One region of the Achromobacter sp. HNDS-1 genome, then DNA from elsewhere that is predicted to be linked to it. Evidence: riboswitches for the same ligand, from Rfam matches in the RefSeq annotation. Region 1 holds a riboswitch; the other holds the start of a gene.

Evidence for each region. A riboswitch is a leader RNA that binds a small molecule or an ion and turns the genes downstream of it on or off. The one in region 1 is predicted to bind glycine.
Region 2: another riboswitch for glycine. It lies ahead of ABFG95_RS04245 (D-amino acid dehydrogenase); the one in region 1 lies ahead of gcvT (glycine cleavage system aminomethyltransferase GcvT).

The regions. Positions count from the first base shown of each region.
Region 1 covers NZ_CP157584.1:2,431,886-2,435,284, reverse strand. Annotated here, with positions in the region: gene ABFG95_RS11225 (superoxide dismutase) at 1-372, shown strand, start outside; gene ABFG95_RS11220 (ZIP family metal transporter) at 400-1,293, shown strand; glycine riboswitch at 1,374-1,466, shown strand; glycine riboswitch at 1,500-1,622, shown strand; gene gcvT (glycine cleavage system aminomethyltransferase GcvT) at 1,706-2,806, shown strand; gene gcvH (glycine cleavage system protein GcvH) at 2,903-3,280, shown strand; gene gcvP (aminomethyl-transferring glycine dehydrogenase) at 3,375-3,399, shown strand, end outside.
Region 2 covers NZ_CP157584.1:948,199-951,597, reverse strand. Annotated here, with positions in the region: gene ABFG95_RS04250 (sulfite exporter TauE/SafE family protein) at 1-583, shown strand, start outside; gene ABFG95_RS04245 (D-amino acid dehydrogenase) at 635-1,864, opposite strand; glycine riboswitch at 1,909-1,995, opposite strand; glycine riboswitch at 1,997-2,088, opposite strand; gene ampC (class C beta-lactamase) at 2,226-3,399, shown strand, end outside.

The sequences.
Region 1 (3,399 bases):
CACAGCCTGTTCTGGGCGGTCATGTCGCCGCGCGGCGGCGGCGAGCCCGACGGCGCGCTGGCCCGCGCCATCGATGCCGAGCTGGGCGGCCAGGCAGCCTTCCGCGATGCCTTCACCAAGGCCGCGCTGACGCGCTTCGGCAGCGGCTGGGCCTGGCTCAGCGTGACGCCGGACGGCAAGCTGGCAGTGGAAAGCAGCGCCAACCAGGATAGCCCGCTGATGCAGGGCAACACGCCGATCCTGGGGCTGGACGTGTGGGAGCACGCCTACTACCTCAAGTACCAGAACCGCCGTCCGGAATACATCGGCGCCTTCTACAATGTGATCGATTGGTCCGAGGTGGCGCGCCGCTACGCCGTCGCCGTGGGCTGAGCCGGCATCGCGCGGGGGCAGTGGACCATGAACACCTTCAGCCGTCATCGCATCCGGCCCGCGGCCACCAGCGTCAGCGTCTGGACGCTGGCGGTGCTGGTCGCCTGCCTGGGCCTGCACCAGGCCTGGGTCTATTTCGATGCCAATGCGCCGCACGTGGCCGACGCGCTGCTGGGCGGCATGGTCGCCGCCGGCGCCACCGCGGCGGGCACGCTGCCGATCCTGTTCGCGCGCACCATCCCCCAGAAGATGCAGGACAGCATGTTCGGCTTCGGCGCCGGCGTGATGCTGGCGGCCAGCGCGTTCTCGCTGGTGGCGCCGGGCATCGCGGCGGCCGAGTCGCAGGGCGCCGGCCCCTGGGGCGCGGGCCTGACGGTGGGCGCCGCCATCCTGCTGGGCGCGGCGGCGCTGCTGCTGATGGACCGGCTGTTGCCGCACGAGCATTTCATCAAGGGCCGCGAGGGCATCGAGGCGCACCGCCTGCGCCGCGCCTGGCTGTTCGTCTTCGCCATTACGCTGCACAACCTGCCCGAAGGCCTGGCCATCGGCGTCGGCTACGCCGGCAACGATCCGCTGCGGGGCACCGCGCTGGCCACCGGTATCGCCATCCAGGACATCCCCGAAGGATTGGTGGTGGCGGTGGCGCTGATCGCCGCCGGCTACAAGCGCGCGTTCGCGGTGGCGCTGGGCATGCTGTCGGGCCTGGTCGAGCCGGTCGGCGCGGTGCTGGGCGCGGTGGTGGTGGGCTGGTCGACGGCATTGCTGCCGTGGGGCCTGGGCTTTGCCGCCGGCGCCATGCTGTTCGTGATCAGCCACGAGATCATCCCCGAGTCGCACCGCAAGGGGCACGAGGTCTACGCCACCTGCGGCCTGATGCTGGGCTTCGTGCTGATGATGCTGCTGGACACCGCGCTGGGCTGACACGGGCGCGGCGCGGCGACCGGCCAGCGTTCACGGATCAACAACGCAATCGCGTTTCGCGGTATGCTTTCGGCGCTGTCACGCATGTTGCGGGAGAGAGCGGCCGTTCGCGGCTGCCGCCGAAGGCGCAATTCGCCCGGAATCGCTCAGGTATCCCATACCGCGCATGCTTGCCCTGTCCCGGTTTTCACCGCGCGGACGCGGCAAAGCAGCACTCTGGAGAGACCTGGCGCCGCTGCCCAATCAGGGACATAGCGAGCAGCCCAGGCGCCGAAGGTGCAAACCCGCCACGCGGGGCAACTCTCAGGCAAAAGGACAGAGGGGCGGAAGATTCAGCCGTTGCGTGGGCGCATCCCGTCCGCCGGCGGCATTCCGTAACCCTGGCAACGCTGCCGCTCCGGAGTACCCGCGCATGTCCGCACCCCTCAAACGCACCCCGCTGGCCGACGAACATATCGCCTCTGGCGCCCGCATGGTCGATTTCGGCGGCTGGGACATGCCCCTGGCCTACGGCTCGCAACTGGAAGAGCACCACGCGGTGCGCCAGGACGCCGGCATGTTCGACGTCTCGCACATGCTCAACGCCGACATCACCGGCCCCGACGCCTACGCCTTCCTGCAGCGCCTGGTGGCCAACGACGTGGCCAAGCTGACCGTGCCCGGCAAGGCGCTCTACACCTGCATGCTGAACCCGCAGGGCGGCGTCATCGACGACCTGATCGTGTATTTCTTCGCCGCCGACGAATGGCGCGTGGTGGTCAACGCCGGGACCGCCGACAAGGACATGGCCTGGATGCAGCGCGTCAGGCAGGCCGGCAAGTTCGACGTCACCATCACGCCGCGCCGCGACCTGGCCATGATCGCCGTGCAGGGGCCCAACGCCCGCGCCAAGGTCTGGGCCGCGCGCCCCGCCTGGCAGGCCGCCAGCGAGCCGCTGACCCCGTTCGTGGCCGCCCGCGTCGGCGACGACACGCTGGTGGCGCGCACCGGCTACACCGGCGAAGACGGCTTCGAGATCGTGCTGCCCGCCGCCGAGGCGGTGCAACTGTGGCGCGACCTGGCGGCCCAGGGCGTGCGCCCGGCCGGCCTGGGCGCGCGCGACACGCTGCGCCTGGAAGCCGGCATGAACCTCTACGGCCAGGACATGGACGAACTGACCCAGCCCGGCGAAGCCGCGCTGACCTGGACGGTGTCCCTGAAGAACCCCGAGCGCCGCTTCATCGGCCGCGACGCGCTGGAGCAGTTCGCCACGCCCGCCGCCTTCGTCGGCCTGAAGCTGCAGGAACGCGGCGTGATGCGCGCCCACATGGCGGTGCGCACCAAGAACGGCACGGGCGAACTCACCAGCGGCACCATGTCGCCGACGCTGGGCGTGTCGATCGGTTTTGCCCGCCTGCCGCAAGGCGTGGTCGCGGGCGACACGGTCGAGGTCGACATCCGCGGCAAGTGGGTGCCTGCCCTGGTCTGCAAGCTGCCGTTTGTCCGTAACGGCAAAGCCGTCGAACACTCGTAAACTCGAAGCTTCGCGCCGCTGGCCGGGCCCTCGGGGCAGGCCGCCGGCGCGAGGCGCGCAACACCGTTTCCCTATCTGAATCCCCCAGGAGTTCCCATGAGTCTGCCCACCGATCGCAAGTACACCGAGTCCCATGAATGGGTCAAAGCCGAAGGCGACGTGTTCGTCGTCGGCATCACCGATACCGCCCAGGACCAGCTGGGTGACCTGGTCTTCGTCGGCGACGTCAAGGTCGGCGCCAAGCTGAACGCGGGCGAGACCGCCGGCGTGGTCGAGTCGGTCAAGGCCGCCTCCGACATCTACGCGCCCGTGGCCGGCGAAATCGTCGCGTTCAACGACGAGCTGGAAAGCAACCCCAACCTGATCAACGAATCGGCCTTCACCGCCTGGATCTTCAAGATCAAGCCGGTCAACGCCGCCGATGCCGACAAGCTGCTGGACGCCGCCGGCTACGAAGCCGTCGCCAACGGCTAAGCCCGTCAGGGCGGGCGCGGCGCTGGCGCCGCCGCCCGTCCATATGCATCACCGTCCGTCCCTCCCGACGACACCGCCATCCCGAGATCCCCCCATGTCGCGCGCCCTAGACACCCACA
Region 2 (3,399 bases), 1.5 Mb from region 1:
ATTGCTGGCGGTGTTCTCGGTGCGGCGCGGCTTCAACTGGGCGCTGCTGTGGCCTTTCCTGCTGGGCGGCCTGGCCGGCATTCCGCTGGGCGTCCTGGTCCTGCCGCACCTGGACATGGACTGGTTCAAGGCGGTGTTGGGCGCGCTGCTGGCGCTGTGGTGCCCGGTGATGCTGATGGCGCAGCGGCTGCCGCGCATCGGCGGCAACCGCTGGGGCGATGGCGCGGTGGGGCTGGCGGGCGGCGTGCTGGGCGGCATCGGCGGCTTTGCCGGCAGCGTGCCGACGCTGTGGTGCACCCTGCGCGGCTTCAACAAGGACACGCAGCGCGCCGTGATCCAGAACTTCAACCTGTCGATGCTGGCCGTGACCATGGCCATCTATCTGGCCACCGGCATCGTCACGCGCGATATGGCGCCCATGTTCGCGGTGGTGGCGCCGGCCATGCTGATTCCCACGCTGCTGGGCACGCGCCTGTACATCGGCATCTCGGAAGTCACGTTCCGGCGCGTGGTGCTGGGGCTGCTGACCTGCTCGGGGCTGACGCTGCTGGCCTCGTCGCTGCCGCGGCTGCTGGGGTATTGAGGACCGGTCCGCGTCCCGCCCGGTCCCGGCCTGTGGTCTGCCGCAACGGCTTTACGACAGTCCCACCCCCTCCCGCACGCTCGCCGCCAGCATTTGCGCCGTCGCCGCCGACAGCGTCCATCCCAGATGCCCATGCCCGGTGTTGTAGAACACGCCCGGCCGCTTGCCGGGGCCGACGCGCGGCATCATGTCGGGCATCATCGGCCGCAGGCCGCACCATGGCACCACGCGCGCGGTGCGCACGCCGGGGAAATGGCGGCGGGTCCAGTCCACCAGCGGCTGGATGCGTTCGGCGCGGATGTCCAGGTTGAAGCCGTTGAACTCGGCGGTGCCGGCCACGCGGAAGCGGTCGCCCAGGCGGCTGGTGACGATCTTGGCGGCCTCGTCCAGCAGGCTCACGGTGGGCGCGGCGGCCTGGCTCGCGGCGTCGTCCAGGTGCACGCTGATCGAATAGCCCTTGACCGGATAGATGTTCAGACGGTCGCCCAGTTGCCGCGCGAACTGGCGGCTGGCGGCGCCGGCGCAGACCACGATGGCGTCGGCTTCGTGCTGTTCGCGCCGCGCGCCTTCTTCACGCGCGATATCCAGCACGTAGGGCAGGCCGTCGCGGCTGATGGCGCGGATGTCCGCGTCCTGTTCGAAACGCACGCCGCGCCGCGCGCAGGCCTGCGCCAGGCCGCTGGTGAACTTGTGGATGTCGCCGGTGGCGTCGGACGGCGTGTAGAAGCCGCCGTGGCAGGGCGTCTGCAGCGTCGGCTCGATGCCGCGGATTTCCTCCGGCGTGACGGCGTGCCGCTCCAGTCCGCCTTCGCGCAGCAGCGCATTGGCGCGGCGCGCGGTCTCGAAGCTGGCGGCGTCGTGGTAGATGTGCAGGATGCCGCGGCGCTCCAGGTCGAAGTCGATGCCTTCCTCCTCGGCCATGGCGTACAGGTGCTGGCGCGCTTCGATTGCCATGCGGGTGGTGGCGATGGTGTTCTGGCGGTAGTTGCGGATCTGCCCCATGAACTGGGCCAGCCACGAATACTTGTGCCAGCTCGGGCGCGGATTGAGCAGCAGCGGCGCGTCGTGGCGGCCCAGCCAGCGCAGGCCCTTCATGATGGTGGCGGCGCTGTTCCACACTTCGGCATTGCTGGCGGACAGCTGGCCGCCGTTGGCAAAGGACGTCTCCATGGCGGGATAGCGCTGGCGGTCGTAGACGGTGACGTCGTAGCCCAGTTTGCTCAAGGCGTAGGCGGACGTGACGCCGGTGATACCGGCGCCGATGATGGCGATGCGGGGCATGATGGCTCCAGATGGCGTGGCCACGACCCAATGATCGTGGCACCCCATCTGTCTCTGTACCTGAGAGCTTCACCCGGGCGCGGCGGCGCGGGTTCCCCTTCGGTGGGCGCCAGGCGCCTCTCTCCAGATTGTCTAGACCGCGCAGTCCTGTTGCCTGAGAGTTTCCGGGGCGGTTGCTCCGTCGGCGCCCGCCACGGGGGGCGGGACTCTTCTGCGGGGTTTTGAATCGACGCACCGAGAATAGCCAAAATTCGTCGCGCGCGGGACTCAGGGTTAATACCAGGGGAGGCGCCGGATTGGCTCTACACTGGGCGCCGAACCGCCGGCACGCGCCGGCCGGAAAACGAAAGGACGACTCCGCATGCGCGTTCCGGCAATGTTCCGTATTTCCCTGCTGTCCATGACGTTGACGCTGGCCCTGGCCGGCGCCGCCTCGGCCAGCCCGGCCGTTGCGCAAGCGCCCGCCGGCAAGGCCTCCACGGCATCGACCTCCGCATCCACGCCCGCATCCACGCCCGCATCCACGCCGGCATCCACGCCGGCATCCACCGCCAAGCCATCCGCGTCCGCCAAGGCCGATCGCGCCACCGCCGCCGTCGACGCCGCCGTGGCCGAGGTCATGCGCGAATACGGCATCGCCGGCATGGCCATCGGCGTCAGCCGCGACGGCGAGCAGCGCTTCTTCAACTACGGCGACGCCTCGCGCGCGCCGCGCCGCGCGGTCTCCAGCGACACCCTGTTCGAACTGGGGTCGATCAGCAAGACCTTCACCGTCACGCTGGCCGCCTACGCCCAGGCCACGGGCCGCCTGTCGCTCACCGACAGCCCGGCCAAGTGGGTGCCCGAGCTGCAAGGCAGCGAATTCGCCAGGCTGACGCTGGTTAACCTGGCCACGCACACCGCCGGCGGCTTCCCCTTGCAGGTGCCGGACGCGGTGCAGAGCATGGCGCAACTGATGGACTACCTGAAGGCCTGGACCCCGCGGTACGCGCCCGGCACGCGCCGCACCTACGCCAACCCCAGCATCGGCATGCTGGGCGTGGTGGCGGCCCGCGCCCTGGGGCAGCCCTACGTGGCGGCGATGGAGCAGCAGCTGTTTCCCATGCTGGGCCTGCGCGACACCTACCTGGAAGTGCCGCCGCGCAAGATGCCCGACTATGCCCAGGGCTACGACAAGCAGGACGCTCCGGTGCGCGTGAACCCGGGCGTGCTGGCCGACGAGGCCTATGGCGTGAAGTCCAGCGCCCGCGACATGCTGCGCTTCGTCGAGATCAACCTGGGCACCGCGCCGGTCGATGCCACGCTGCAGCGCGCCATCGCCGAGACCCACACCGGCTATTACCAGCTGGGCGCGATGACGCAGGACCTGATCTGGGAGCAGTACTCTTACCCGGTGTCGGTGGACGATGTGGTGCACGGCAATTCCGCCCAGGTCGCGTTCGAGACCCTGCCGGTCAAGGCCCTGCAACCGCCGCTGGCGCCGCAGCAGGCAGTGTGGATCAACAAGACCGGCGCCACCAATGGCTTCGGCGCCT